3 regions of the Mesorhizobium cantuariense genome follow, and region 3 is predicted to be linked to each of the others. Evidence: riboswitches for the same ligand, from Rfam matches in the RefSeq annotation. Region 3 holds a riboswitch; each other region holds the start of a gene.
What was found. Region 3 has a riboswitch for thiamine pyrophosphate ahead of thiC (phosphomethylpyrimidine synthase ThiC). Riboswitches for the same ligand answer to the same signal wherever they lie in the genome.
Positions count from the first base shown of each region.

Region 1 (4,422 bases), 5.5 Mb from region 3:
CGCCAGCAGCAGGCGTGCCCGTTCGCCGCCGGAAAGCTCGCGTACCGGCGTGCGCGCCTGTTCCGGCTTGAACAGGAAATCCTTCATGTAGGAGACGACATGGCGCTGCTCGCCATTGATGACGAGATTTTCGCCGCGCCCGTCGGTGAGATACTGCGCCAGCGTCTCTTGCGGGTCGACCGCCTCGCGCTTCTGGTCGAGCGTGGCGATCTCCAGATTGGTGCCGAGCCGTATCGAACCGGCGTCGGGCTTCATCTCGCCGGTCAGCATCTTCAAGAGCGTCGTCTTGCCGGCGCCGTTCGGCCCGACCAGGCCAACCCGATCGCCGCGCTGGATGCGGGTCGAAAACCCCTTGACGACAGTGAGATCGCCAAAGTTCTTCTCGATGTTCTTGGCCTCGATCACCAGCTTGCCGGATTCGGCGGCGTCGCTCGCCACCATGGTCGCCGACCCTTCGGCGCCGCGATGGCCGCGGAAACGCTGGCGCATGGTCTGCAATTCGCCGAGACGGCGCATGTTGCGCTTGCGTCGCGCCGTCACGCCGTAGCGCAGCCAATGCTCCTCACGCACGATCTGACGGCCGAGCTTGTGCTGCTCGCGCTCTTCTTCTTCCAGCACAAGGTCGCGCCATTCCTCGAAATGGCCAAAGCCCTTGTCCAGCCTGCGGGTCTGGCCGCGATCGAGCCAGATGGTGGCGCGCGACACGCGCTCGAGAAAGCGACGATCGTGCGAGATGACGACGAGTGCCGAGGAGGTTCGGCTAAGCTCCTCTTCCAGCCATTCGATCACCGAGAGGTCGAGATGGTTGGTCGGCTCATCTAGCAGCAGAATGTCGGGCTCCGGCGCCATGACGCGGGCAAGGGCGGCGCGCCTCGCTTCGCCGCCCGACAGGTCGTTCGGACGCTCCTCACCCGACAGGCCGAGATGCTCCATCAGATAGCTGGCGCGGTAGGGATCGTCAGCAGGGCCAAGCCCCGCCTCGACATACGCGCGGACACTGGCAAAACCCTCCATGTCGGGCATCTGCGGCAAATAGCGGACGGTTGCCGAGGGCTGGCGGAACACCTCGCCGTCCTGCGGCTCGATCAGGCCGGCGGCGATCTTCAGCAGCGTCGACTTGCCCGAACCGTTGCGGCCGACCAGCGCGATCTTGTCGCCGGCCGACGCCGTCAAGGCGGCACCATCGAGCAGCGGCGTGCCACCGAAGGTCAGTTTTATCCCGTCGAGGTTGAGAAGGGGCGGGGCCATATCAGCTTTCAGGTAAGGGATAGGGATAGGGATGAGCGAGCAGCATCGCGCTGCCATGGTCCAGCGCGATTTCGAGGTGGCCTTTGACCTCGTTGGAAATGGTCAGCGACGAGCCGAATGCCACCTTGACGTGATCGAGCGGCCATTTGGCGCCGGTGACGGTCAGGCCAGCAAGCTCGGAAAAGCCGAGCACCGAAAACAGCGTGCCGTCGGCATAGTCGAAGCCAGCCTTTCCATGCAGCAACGGGACGCCTTCCTGGGCGCCGCTGGTCAGGAGCACATCAGTCCCGGCCTCGGCCAGCCGCAGGGCAAGCGCCAGATGCAGGAAAGCGTGGTCGGCGCGCTTGCCGCCGAAAGCACCGGCGAGCACCAGGCTGGTCGCACCGCGCTCGAGTGCCGCGGCGATTGCCAGTTCGCCATCGGTCTGGTCCTTTTCCGCCGGGAAAGTCCGGCGGGGGACAGTGGCGAGATCATCCGGCAGATTGGCGGGCACAGAATCGAAATCACCCACCCACAGTTCCGGGACAAGGCCCAGCAACCGCGCATGGCCGATGCCGGCGTCGGCGGCGATGACGCGGGAGCCTTCGACCTGGCGGTCGAGTCGTGGCGTGCGATTGAGATCGCCGCCAAGCAGGATGGTGAATGTGCTCATATCGTGTGGCCCTTACCAGCCCGGCACCGGAAACGGAAGGCGGCAAACTCCCACTTGCGTGGGGGATCGGCCCGGCCTATGTGTCGAAACGCTCTAACGGGGTGCCGGACGCGATCTTCGCGGACCGGCTGAGAGGCAATCTCGCCAACCCGCTGAACCTGATCCGGTTTGTACCGGCGGAGGGATTAGACGTTTCGGACAGTCCGACGCCTCAATTCCTTTTAATTCGAACGAAGGAGGCGCCGATGCGCACGCTTTTATACGCTCTTGTCTCAGCAATGGCCGTGGTCCTGTCCGGACCGGCCTTGGCCAAGGACAAACTCACCGTCTACACCTATGAGAGCTTTACCGCCGACTGGGGTCCGGGTCCCGTGGTGAAGAAGGAATTCGAGGCCGAATGCGGCTGTGATGTCGAGTTCGTCTCGGTCGCCGATGGCGTCGCGTTGCTCAACCGGGTCAGGCTGGAAGGGGCATCGACCAAGGCCGATATCGTGCTCGGCCTCGACACCAATCTCACCGCCGATGCCAAGGCGTCAGGCCTGTTCGCGCCGCATGGCGGGGTATCCGACATAAATGTGCCGGGTGGCTGGAGCGACGACACTTTTGTGCCTTTCGACTACGGCTATTTCGCCGTCGTTTACGACACCGAAAAGATGAAGACGCCGCCGAAAAGCCTGAAAGAGCTGGTCGAAGGAAGTGCCGACGACAAGATCGTCATCCAGGATCCGCGCACCTCGACGCCGGGCCTCGGCCTGCTTCTGTGGGTCAAGTCGGTCTATGGCGACAAGGCGCCGGAGGCCTGGGCCAAACTCAAGGCGAAGGTGCTGACCGTGACGCCGGGCTGGAGCGAGGCCTATGGGCTGTTCACCAAGGGCGAGGCGCCGATGGTGCTGTCCTACACGACGTCGCCGGCCTATCACATGGTCGCCGAGAAGACAGAGCGCTACCAGGCAGCGTCGTTCGAGGAGGGCGAGTATCTGCAGATCGAGGTGGCGGGTATCACCACGACGGGGGCCAAGAATCCGCTGGCGGCAAAGTTCATGGCCTTCATGACAGGCCCGAAATTCCAGGACGCGATCCCCGAGACCAACTGGATGTTCCCGGCAGGCAAGACCGACAAGCCGCTCAACCCGGCCTTCGACAAACTGGTTAAGCCGACCAAGACCTTGCTGTTCAGCCCCGAAGAGGTCGCCGCCAACCGCAAGGCCTGGGTGGATGAATGGCTGGCGGTGATGAGCAAGTAGGCAGCGCGATGGCGCCGGCGCATTCCACGGATTCCCGCGTCGGCGCTGGCATCATGGCGCTCGCCGCAATCGCGCTGGTGATCTGCGGCGCGTTTGCTGGCCTGCTTTTCGAGGGCGCTCACGATCTTTCCGGCGCCTGGGCGGCCTTCGACCCCTATCTGCTGCGCGTCATGCGCTTCACGCTCTGGCAAGCAGCGCTGTCGACGTTGCTTTCCGTCGGCCCGGCGCTGTTGGTGGCGCGCGCTCTGTCGCGGCATCCACGCTTCCTTGGCCGCGCCTTCATCCTGCAACTCTTCGCCGTACCGTTGGCGCTGCCGGCCATCGTCGCGGCGCTCGGCATCCTGGCGCTTTATGGCCGTGCCGGCTATTTCGCCGGCGTGTTCTCGGTGATCGGCGGCGGAAGCTGGCCGGGCATCTATGGCCTGTCCGGTATTCTCGTCGCCCATGTCTTCTTCAATCTGCCGTTGGCGACGCGACTGTTCCTCGAGGTGCTGCAGACCATACCGACCGACCAATGGCGCCTGGCGAGCCAGCTCGGCATGGCGGCGCCGCCGGCGTTCCGGCTGATCGAATGGCCGACGCTGCGTGCGGCATTGCCGGGAGTCGCCGGGCTGGTCTTCATGCTCTGCATCACATCCTTCACGATCGTGCTGATACTGGGCGGCGGGCCGGCCGCGACGACGCTGGAGGTCGGCATCTACCAGGCGCTGCGCTTCGATTTCGATCCCGCACGCGCGGTGACGCTGACGCTGCTGCAGATCGCCTTGACCTTTATCGTGGTGCTGGCGCTGACGCGGCTTGGCGCCAATGTGGTCGGCGACACCAACCTGCCGGTCGCGCAACGCCGCTATCTCTCAGTCGGCGGGATCGAGACCTGGCTGAACGCCATGCTCATCGTCTTGGCGCTGCTGTTCGTCGTCGGGCCGATGGCGGCGACGGTGGTTGCCGGGTTGGGTGCCGATCTCAGCCGGCTGGCCGGTGAGGCCACTGTCAGGCAGGCGACGCTGACCAGCGTGGTGCTCGCCTTCCTGTCGGCGCTGCTCTCGGTGACGCTGTCGCTGGCGCTGACCATGGCGCGGCGGGCACTGGCGCTAAACCGCCGTGCCGGCGCAAAGACACTGCTCGAACACGCCTCCGATACCGGCGCCGGTTTTGTGCTGGTCGTGCCGCCGATCGTCGTCGGCGCCGGCTGGTTCCTGTTGCTGCGCCATACCGGCGATGTCTTCGCCATTGCCCCGGTCATGGTCGTCACCGTCAATGCGGTGATGGCGATGCCGT
Region 1 covers NZ_JBHRVD010000001.1:6,160,391-6,164,812, reverse strand. Annotated here, with positions in the region: gene ACFOJ9_RS30110 (ABC-F family ATP-binding cassette domain-containing protein) at 1-1,248, opposite strand, end outside; gene ACFOJ9_RS30105 (thiamine diphosphokinase) at 1,250-1,900, opposite strand; TPP riboswitch at 1,988-2,102, shown strand; gene thiB (thiamine ABC transporter substrate binding subunit) at 2,146-3,144, shown strand; gene thiP (thiamine/thiamine pyrophosphate ABC transporter permease) at 3,153-4,422, shown strand, end outside.
Region 1: linked by a shared signal. The riboswitch ahead of thiB (thiamine ABC transporter substrate binding subunit) and the one ahead of thiC (phosphomethylpyrimidine synthase ThiC) in region 3 are both predicted to bind thiamine pyrophosphate.

Region 2 (4,422 bases), 670 kb from region 3:
GCCCTCGCGGTATTTCGCCGCCATCGCCGCCATGCCCTCTTTCTGTGCCTCGGCGCGGATGTCGTGAGAAATACGCATGGAGCAGAATTTCGGCCCGCACATCGAGCAGAAATGTGCCAGCTTATGCGCCTTCTTGGGCAAGGTCTGGTCGTGAAAGGACCGCGCCGTTTCGGGGTCGAGCGACAGGTTGAACTGGTCCTCCCAGCGGAACTCGAAGCGCGCGCGGGAAAGGGCATCATCCCTGACTTTCGCCGCGGGATGGCCCTTCGCCAGGTCGGCGGCATGGGCGGCGATCTTGTAGGTGATCACGCCAATCTTGACGTCGTTGCGATCGGGAAGGCCGAGATGTTCCTTCGGCGTGACGTAGCAGAGCATGGCGGTGCCGAACCAGCCGATCATGGCGGCGCCGATGCCTGAGGTGATGTGGTCATAGCCCGGCGCGATGTCGGTCGTCAGCGGTCCAAGCGTATAGAACGGCGCCTCGCCGCAGACAGTGAGCTGCTTGTCCATGTTCTCCTTGATCTTGTGCATCGGCACGTGGCCAGGCCCTTCGATCATCACCTGGCAATCCTTCGCCCAGGCGATCTTCGTCAGCTCGCCGAGCGTTTCCAATTCGGCGAATTGCGCCGCGTCGTTGGCATCGGCGATCGAGCCGGGACGAAGGCCGTCGCCAAGTGAGAAGGACACATCATAGGCGCGGCAGATGTCGCAGATCTCCGCGAAATGCTCATAGAGGAAGCTTTCCCGGTGATGGTGCAGGCACCATTTGGCCATGATCGACCCACCGCGAGAGACGATGCCCGTCACACGGTCAACGGTCAGCGGGATGTAGTGAAGCCGCACGCCGGCGTGGATGGTGAAATAGTCGACGCCCTGTTCGGCCTGTTCGATCAGCGTGTCGCGGTAGACCTCCCAAGTCAGATCCTCGGCGATGCCGCCGACCTTCTCGAGCGCCTGGTAAAGCGGCACCGTGCCGATCGGTACCGGCGCGTTGCGCACGATCCAGTCCCGGATGTTGTGGATGTTGCGGCCGGTCGACAGGTCCATCACCGTATCGGCGCCCCAGCGGATCGCCCACACCATCTTTTCGACCTCTTCGGCCATCGACGACGTGACGGCGGAGTTACCGATATTGGCATTGATCTTCACCAGGAAATTGCGACCGATGATCATCGGCTCGCTTTCGGGATGGTTGATGTTGGCGGGAATGATTGCGCGCCCCCGCGCCACCTCGTCGCGCACGAATTCCGGCGTGACAAAATCGGGAATGTCCGCGCCGAAGCTCTCGCCGTCTCGCGACAGCTTGCCGTGCAAAATCTCGCGGCCGAGATTCTCGCGGATGGCGACGAACTCCATTTCGGGCGTGATGATTCCGGCGCGCGCATAGGCAATTTGGGTCACCGCGTTGCCGGCCCTGGCCTTGAGCGGTCTATTGCGAACGGGGAATTCCGGCGTCAAGCGCTCGCCCGCCGCGAAGCCGTTGTCTTCCGGCCGGACATGGCGGCCGTCATAAGTCTCGACATCGCCGCGCGCAGCGATCCAGTCTTGCCGGAGCCGGGCGAGGCCTTTTTCTATGCTCGTTTCGACCGTCTGATCAGTGTATGGGCCGGACGGATCGTAGACCGTCACGGGCGGTTCGCCCGCCGTCGGATGGACGGAGATTTCGCGCATCGGCACCCTGATCTGCGGATGGATGACGCCAGATTTGTATATCTTTCGTGAGGCAGGTAGCGGCCCCGTCGAAACCGCTGGGGTCAAGGCATTCATTTGAGGCTCCTTTGCTCATCTGCATTGGAGACCCAGTTCTGTGCCGGAAGGATGAAAAGACGCTTTGGCCGCCTGTTCGAAACAGGACTTCGGGCGTGAACTCCCGCAAAGCGCTTGCACCGTCCCTACGCCAGTATGAACTGGATCAGGTTCAACGGGTCACTGCGCCGCGAAAGCCAGCAGTATCTCAGCCCCTTGCCGGGACTCCCCTGGTGAATGCGCCGAATTGAACGGGCCGGCGCTATTTTGTCAAGCGCATTCGGCCCGCGGCGCTGATCGGCGGCCAATCAGACCGGGCAGAAAAGCTCGCGCATGCGTCGGGGACAGGTCACGCCCCGGAGACCAAGGCAGGAATGGCCAAAGCCGCATTCGTCTCGTCAAGGATGGAGAAACTGTATCGGCCGTGCGCATCAAGATCGACCGAGTAGCTCAAGCGGTCGCGTATGTGGTTATCCTGGTCGAACGTGACGATCCTCGGCTTCAGCGAGGTGATTTTCGTTTCGTCCAGGTAGATGGAGTTGCAGACAATGATCTGGTCGCCGGGCTGAAAGGTGCGGGCGGCCGCACCATTGAGGATGCAGCACCGTGAGCCGCGCTTACCGAGAATGACATAGGTCGAAATCCGCGCCCCGGAATTCTTGTTCCATATCTCCACGAATTCCATCGGCAGGATCCAGGCCGCATCGCAGTGGGCAGGTCCAGCGTTATCGATCCATGGAAGTTGAGGTTCCCCGGGGTCCTTGGCTTGGGGAACGCTTTTGAAGGCTATCTCCAACTGCCTGCGGGCGAGAGGATATCGCTTGCCGCAGCAGTGCAGGATGCGTCTTCTCTGCCCCTCGGTCTGCAATCCGCGATAAGATTGTACACAAAATATCAAAACTGTGTTGACAATCTTGCGCTAGAGGTTTCCCTTAGGGCATCCGCGCAGCCAAAGAGCAAACACAAAGCGCGATAACCAGAAGGGGAAATGCCAGAATGATCAACCGACGCTCGACTCTCAAATCGATGGTGCTTGGCGCCGTCTCCGCTCTCGCTATGGCCGCTGCGGGCATGCCGTCCGCGGAGGCCCAGAACAAGGAACTGAAGATCGGTTTCGTCGGTGTCACCAGTGGCCCCGCCGCCGCCTGGGGCACGTCGAACGTACGTTCGATGCAGACGCGTGCCGCCTGGATCAACGAGACCGGCGGCGTCAAGATTGGCGACGCCACCTACAACGTCAACATCGTTACGTTCGACGATCAGAAAGACCCCAAGCGCGCCATTGCCGGCATGGAAAAGATGGCGCAGGAGGGCATCCACTATGTGGTCGGCCCGAATGTCGATGACGGTGCTGCCGCCGTGCGCCCGGTCGCCGAGGCCAACGGCATCATCTATTTCCCTTACGCTTTCCCCAAGGCGCTTTATCAGAAGCCTGCCTCGAATGCCGTGCTCGGCATGATCGCTAACTATCAATCGGGCCCGGCGATCTACAAATACCTCAAGGAAAACAAGGGCGTGAAGACGATCGCCTTCGTTGCCGCCAATGAATCGGATCCGTTGAGCCAGCGTGACGGCGGCGTTGAGGCAGCCAAGGCGCTCGGCCTCAAGATTGTCGCCCAGAACGACACCTACCAGAACGATACGCGCGACTTCACGCCGGTGCTCACGCCGATCGTTGCGCTGAAGCCCGACCTGCTCGTACTGTCAGGCGTCGCGCCGGCCAATGCGCCGCTGCTCATCCGCGCCGCCCGCGAGCTCGGCTTCGAGGGCCTGATCTCGACCGAAACGGCACAGGACGCAAAGGTTCTCGAGGAAGGTGCGGGCGAATACGCCAACGGCTTCATCTCCGTCGGTGGCGCCTCCACACCCGAGATCGCCTCGGACGCGATGAAGGAATTCGTCGACCGCTACACCAAGATGTTCGGTGAGTACAACGACGAGTCCAACACCAAGGTCTATGCGCTCGAGTACATCATCGATACGCTGAAGGCCAATCCGGCGGCGATCGACAATGTCGACGAATTCAAGAAGACCATGGACACCTTCTCGGCGCCCAACCCCTACCTGAAGGGCGATGCCAAGCTGAGCTATGTCGGCACGACCTCCTTCGGCCAGAAGCGCCAGCTCGCGGTGCCGATGGTGGTCAACGAGTACAAGGACGGTGCCTTCCAGACCCTGTTCGTCGGCACGGTCGACTAGGGTTAGCTTCCCTGCGGTTTCTTCCTCCCGCGTTGCCGGGGACCCGGAGCATTCTCCGGGTCCCTCGGAAGATTGAAGGCGTCCATGGAATGGAACAGGTCATCGCAAACGGATTCTACCTCGGCGCCCAATATGCGCTGATCGCATTGGGGCTGACGCTCATCTTCGCCTTGATGAATGTCCTCAACTTTGCCCACGGGCAGATGTATGTGCTGGGCGGCTTCATCACCTACACACTATACGGCCAGCTTGGGCTGCCCTTCGTCGTCGCCTTGCTGGCGTCCGGCGTCACACTCGCCATCATCGGCGCGCTGATGGAGAAATATCTTTTCCGAACCGTCATCAAGCGAAGTCTGCGCGAGGAAAGCACGATGCTGCTGGCGGCTGCGACGGCATTCTTCTTCGATGCCGTCATCCTGCTCATCTTCGGCGAAAAGCAGCGCGGCGTACCCAAGATCGTCAAGGGCGTATTCAACG
Region 2 covers NZ_JBHRVD010000001.1:1,338,467-1,342,888, forward strand. Annotated here, with positions in the region: gene thiC (phosphomethylpyrimidine synthase ThiC) at 1-1,767, opposite strand, end outside; TPP riboswitch at 1,872-1,988, opposite strand; partial or broken gene ACFOJ9_RS06330 (aspartate 1-decarboxylase) at 2,096-2,475, opposite strand; gene ACFOJ9_RS06335 (ABC transporter substrate-binding protein) at 2,743-3,945, shown strand; gene ACFOJ9_RS06340 (branched-chain amino acid ABC transporter permease) at 4,035-4,422, shown strand, end outside.
Region 2: linked by a shared signal. The riboswitch ahead of thiC (phosphomethylpyrimidine synthase ThiC) and the one ahead of thiC (phosphomethylpyrimidine synthase ThiC) in region 3 are both predicted to bind thiamine pyrophosphate.

Region 3 (4,422 bases):
TCACCTGACCAGGCAGCACCGCCTCCCACCAGTCGGCGGCGCCGCGCCCGAGATCCAGCACCGGCTGCTCGGCGCTTTCGCGCTCGCACCACGGCGCCAGCATGCCGCCGGCGAACCACGATGCATTGCCTCCACGGCCGTGCCGGACGTCGGCGACGGTGACCGCCGCGCCGCGTCTGGCCAATTCGAAGGCCGCCGTGAGGCCGGCGACGCCGGCCCCTTTGACCAGCACCCTCATGACGGCCCTGGTCCTTTGGGCGCGCTGTCGCTCACCGGCATGTAGAGATTGCCGCCATCGCGATATTTTTCCGCCATCGCCGCCATTCCTTCCTTCTGCGCTTCGGCACGAATGTCGTGGGAGATGCGCATGGAGCAGAATTTCGGCCCGCACATCGAGCAGAAGTGCGCCAGTTTGTGCGCCTCCTTTGGCAAAGTCTGGTCGTGGAAGGAGCGCGCCGTTTCGGGATCGAGCGACAGGTTGAACTGATCCTCCCAGCGGAACTCGAAGCGCGCGCGGGAAAGGGCATCATCCCTGACTTTCGCCGCCGGGTGGCCCTTGGCGAGGTCGGCGGCGTGCGCGGCTATCTTGTAGGTGATCACGCCGGTCTTGACGTCGTTGCGGTCCGGCAGCCCAAGATGCTCCTTCGGCGTCACGTAACAGAGCATCGCGGTGCCGAACCAGCCGATCATCGCGGCACCGATGCCCGACGTGATGTGGTCGTAGCCCGGCGCTATGTCCGTCGTCAGCGGCCCGAGCGTATAGAAGGGCGCTTCACCGCAGATTGCGAGCTGCTTGTCCATGTTCTGCTTGATCTTGTGCATGGGGACGTGGCCAGGCCCTTCGATCATCACCTGGCAATCCTTCGCCCATGCGATCTTCGTCAGTTCGCCAAGCGTTTCCAGTTCGGCGAATTGCGCGGCGTCGTTGGCGTCGGCGATCGAACCGGGGCGAAGTCCATCGCCGAGCGAGAACGAAACGTCATAGGCGCGGCAGATGTCGCAGATCTCCTCGAAATGCTCGTAGAGGAAGCTCTCCTTGTGATGGTGCAGGCACCACTTCGCCATGATCGAGCCGCCTCGGCTGACGATGCCGGTAACCCGCTCCACCGTGAGCGGGATGTAATGCAGCCTCACGCCAGCATGGATGGTGAAATAGTCGACGCCTTGCTCGGCCTGCTCGATCAGGGTGTCGCGATAGACTTCCCAAGTCAGGTCCTCGGCGATGCCGCCGACCTTTTCGAGTGCCTGATAGAGCGGCACGGTGCCGATCGGCACCGGCGAATTGCGCACGATCCATTCGCGGATGTTGTGGATGTTGCGGCCGGTCGACAGATCCATCACCGTGTCGGCGCCCCAGCGGATCGCCCAGACCATCTTTTCGACTTCCTCGGCCATCGAGGAGGTGACGGCGGAATTGCCGATATTGGCATTGATCTTCACCAGGAAATTGCGGCCGATGATCATCGGCTCGCTCTCGGGATGATTGATGTTGGCGGGGATGATCGCGCGCCCGCGCGCCAGCTCGTCGCGCACGAATTCCGGCGTGACGAAATCGGGAAGCTCCGCGCCGAAGGCTTCGCCGTCGCGTTGCAGCTTGCCGTGCAGGATCTCGCGGCCAAGGTTCTCGCGGATGGCGACGAACTCCATTTCAGGCGTGATGATGCCGGCCCGGGCATAGGCAAGCTGGGTCACCGCCTTCCCAGCCTTGGCCTTGAGCGGTCTGTTGCGAATGGGGAATTCCGGCGTCAGACGCTCGCCCACGGCGAAGCCGTTGTCTTCCGGCTGCACATGGCGGCCGTCATAGGCCTCGACATCGCCGCGCGCCGTGATCCAGTCTTGCCGCAGCCGTGTGAGGCCTTTCTCAATGCTCGTTTCGATCGTCGGATCGGTGTATGGGCCGGATGGATCGTAGACCGTCACGGGCGGTTCGCCCGCCGTCGGGTGGACGGAGATTTCGCGCATCGGCACCCTGATCTGTGGATGGAGGACGCCGGATTTGTGGATTTTTCGTGAGGCAGGCAGCGGTCCCGTGGAAACCGCTGGGGTCAAGGCATTCATTTGAGGCTCCTTTGCTCATTTGCATTGGAGACCCAGTTCTGTGCCGGAAGGATGAAAAGACGCTTTGGCCGACCTGCTCGAGACAGGTCTTCGGGCATAAACTCCCGCAAAGCGCTTGCACCGTCCCTACGCCAGTATGAACTGGATCAGGTTCAACGGGTCACTGCGCTGCGAAAGCCAGCAGTATCTCAGCCCCTTGTCGGGACCCCCCTGGTGAATGTCTGGAGTTGAACGGGACGGCGCCGCTTTGTCAAGCGCCTGTCGACCGGCCATCCATCTCACTCGGACAGTTTTGGCCCGTGGGCGGCCACCGCTCGGCTATATTCCAACGACGACAGCGCCGCCGCTCAAGCCCGCTCCCGCCGCCGCCAGAAGAACTTTTTCGCCAGGCCGAAATGGCTTCGTCTGGTGGCCAGTGACAGCGACAGCGGGATCGTCGCGGCGGAAGAATTGCCGTATTCGGCGATCGTCTTGACGACAGCACGATCGGCAAGGCCAAGGTTTTTCCCTACGGCATCAAAAATGCGGGCATTGGCCTGGTGCGGCACGAAGCGGTCGATGTCCTGCGGCTTGTGCGTGAGGCGGCTTCTTCTTCGACAACTCCAGAGGCCCTCATGCAGGTCATCGACGGCGAGCCCGTCGTCGTGGAGATCCGCAAGGGGGGCAGCGCCGACGGCGTGCCGGAGAAGCAATGCGGCCCTTCTGGCGGCGACGACAGGGTTGCGTTCCACCAACCGGAAAGACCTCCGCCGCAAACCTGAGCTTGGCGGATGATCCAACGAATCAATCTTGCGCGACGAGCGCAGCACTCGATACGCAGCTATGTATCGCGGCTACAAGAGTAAGCGTTCGTTCGATCTATTTGTCTGCGTTACTGCTCTTGTGGGGGTTTTGAAGTAATTGAGGCTATTATAATCTTGGAACTCAATCACTGCGCAGAATTTTCGCTTCTAACGCCGCCACAACGAAAGCCCGTCTGGCAACCAGCGGGTGGGCTTCGCCACGCAGAACCTGAAGGCATGCATCCATAGCCAGTTTCCGCTTCTTCGTCTGATCATGGAAGCTCCGGAGCAGAATCGTGGCCGCGTCGTTCACATCGAAAATGACGCGCTCACGGTCATGTCGGCCAACTTGCACCACCACGGGTCGGACGAACCTGCTCGACATCCAATTACACCCTCAATACCGAGCTTGGTGCGGTCTGCGCCTGCCATGACGTCGGCTCGTTTCATACATGTATTGCCGAGGGCCGAATAGGGCCAGCAGACCTTGCCGGCCTTCACACTTCGTGCGCCAGCCACCTGGCGCAAACTCTGCTGCAATGCCGGCGCTTCTGGCGGCGGGCGGGGATGCCGGCAGAGGTAGAGGGCGGGCGGGCCTGCAGCGGCGGGTGAAGGTCCGGGAGAGAGGCTCCCGGCGTCCGCCGCGGAGCAGCAACCATGACACAAATGGAATTTCACACGCCCGTCCGTAACGCGCGTGCCGGTTACAAGGTCGACGTCAGCCGCGGCCAGCGTATCGGTCGCGTGTCGTCGGAGTGGTTCAATCGGCCGGCCGACGAGCGCTACCTTTCTCTCACCGATCTCCATAATTCGGTGAAATGGCGAACCGAACGCATCAAGACCCGCCTCGTCGAAAGCGAACTGATCCGCGTCGACGCCAGCCGCGACGATCGGGAGCGCCTGTGGCTAATGCTGCCCGATGCGCATGCCCCTGTTGCACCCACGCATTGGAGTTTTGGCCAACTCGCCAGCCTGGTCGGCGCGCCGGCCACCTATCTGCGCCAGCTTCCAGCGCCGCTGGCTGCCATCAATCTGCAGCACGGCCTGCTGTCCCATCGCGAGCTTGTGAAAACCTTGGAGGCAAAAGACGGGCGCAGCGAGCTTCGCGCCGTCACCGGCCCGGATTATAACTGACTGGGGAGAGCGCATCTTCATTCCGTTGCCGGGTGTGGACGGTGGAGTGCCGGTCGAAGACCCGATCGAAGACGTCGAGATTGATGTGCCGGTGAAGCGCAAGGCGGCATAATGTTTAATAGATCGCGGCTTACCGTGGCTCGTAAGCGGGCCGGCCTGACGATGAAAGAACTCGCTGCAAAGACTGGTATCGAACCACGTACGGTCACGGGCTATGAAGCGGGGGAGTATCTTCCGAGCGAGGATGTTGCCAAGAAGCTTGCTCGCACTTTGGGATTTCCCCTTTCCTTTTTTCTGTCGGATGATCTGGACATTCCGCGCGAAGAGGGGGTCAGCTTCCGATCGATGAGCAAAATGACGGCCCGCCAGCGAGACGGGGCGATTGCCGCAGGGGCAATTGCGTTCTTGATGTCTGACTGGTTGGATACAGAGTTTGATCTGCCCGTCT
Region 3 covers NZ_JBHRVD010000001.1:664,704-669,125, forward strand. Annotated here, with positions in the region: gene thiO (glycine oxidase ThiO) at 1-238, opposite strand, end outside; gene thiC (phosphomethylpyrimidine synthase ThiC) at 235-2,058, opposite strand; TPP riboswitch at 2,164-2,280, opposite strand; partial or broken gene ACFOJ9_RS03140 (3-oxoacyl-[acyl-carrier-protein] synthase III C-terminal domain-containing protein) at 2,377-2,630, opposite strand; gene ACFOJ9_RS03145 (DUF982 domain-containing protein) at 2,983-3,225, opposite strand; partial or broken gene ACFOJ9_RS03150 (hypothetical protein) at 3,498-3,968, shown strand; gene ACFOJ9_RS03155 (helix-turn-helix domain-containing protein) at 4,137-4,422, shown strand, end outside.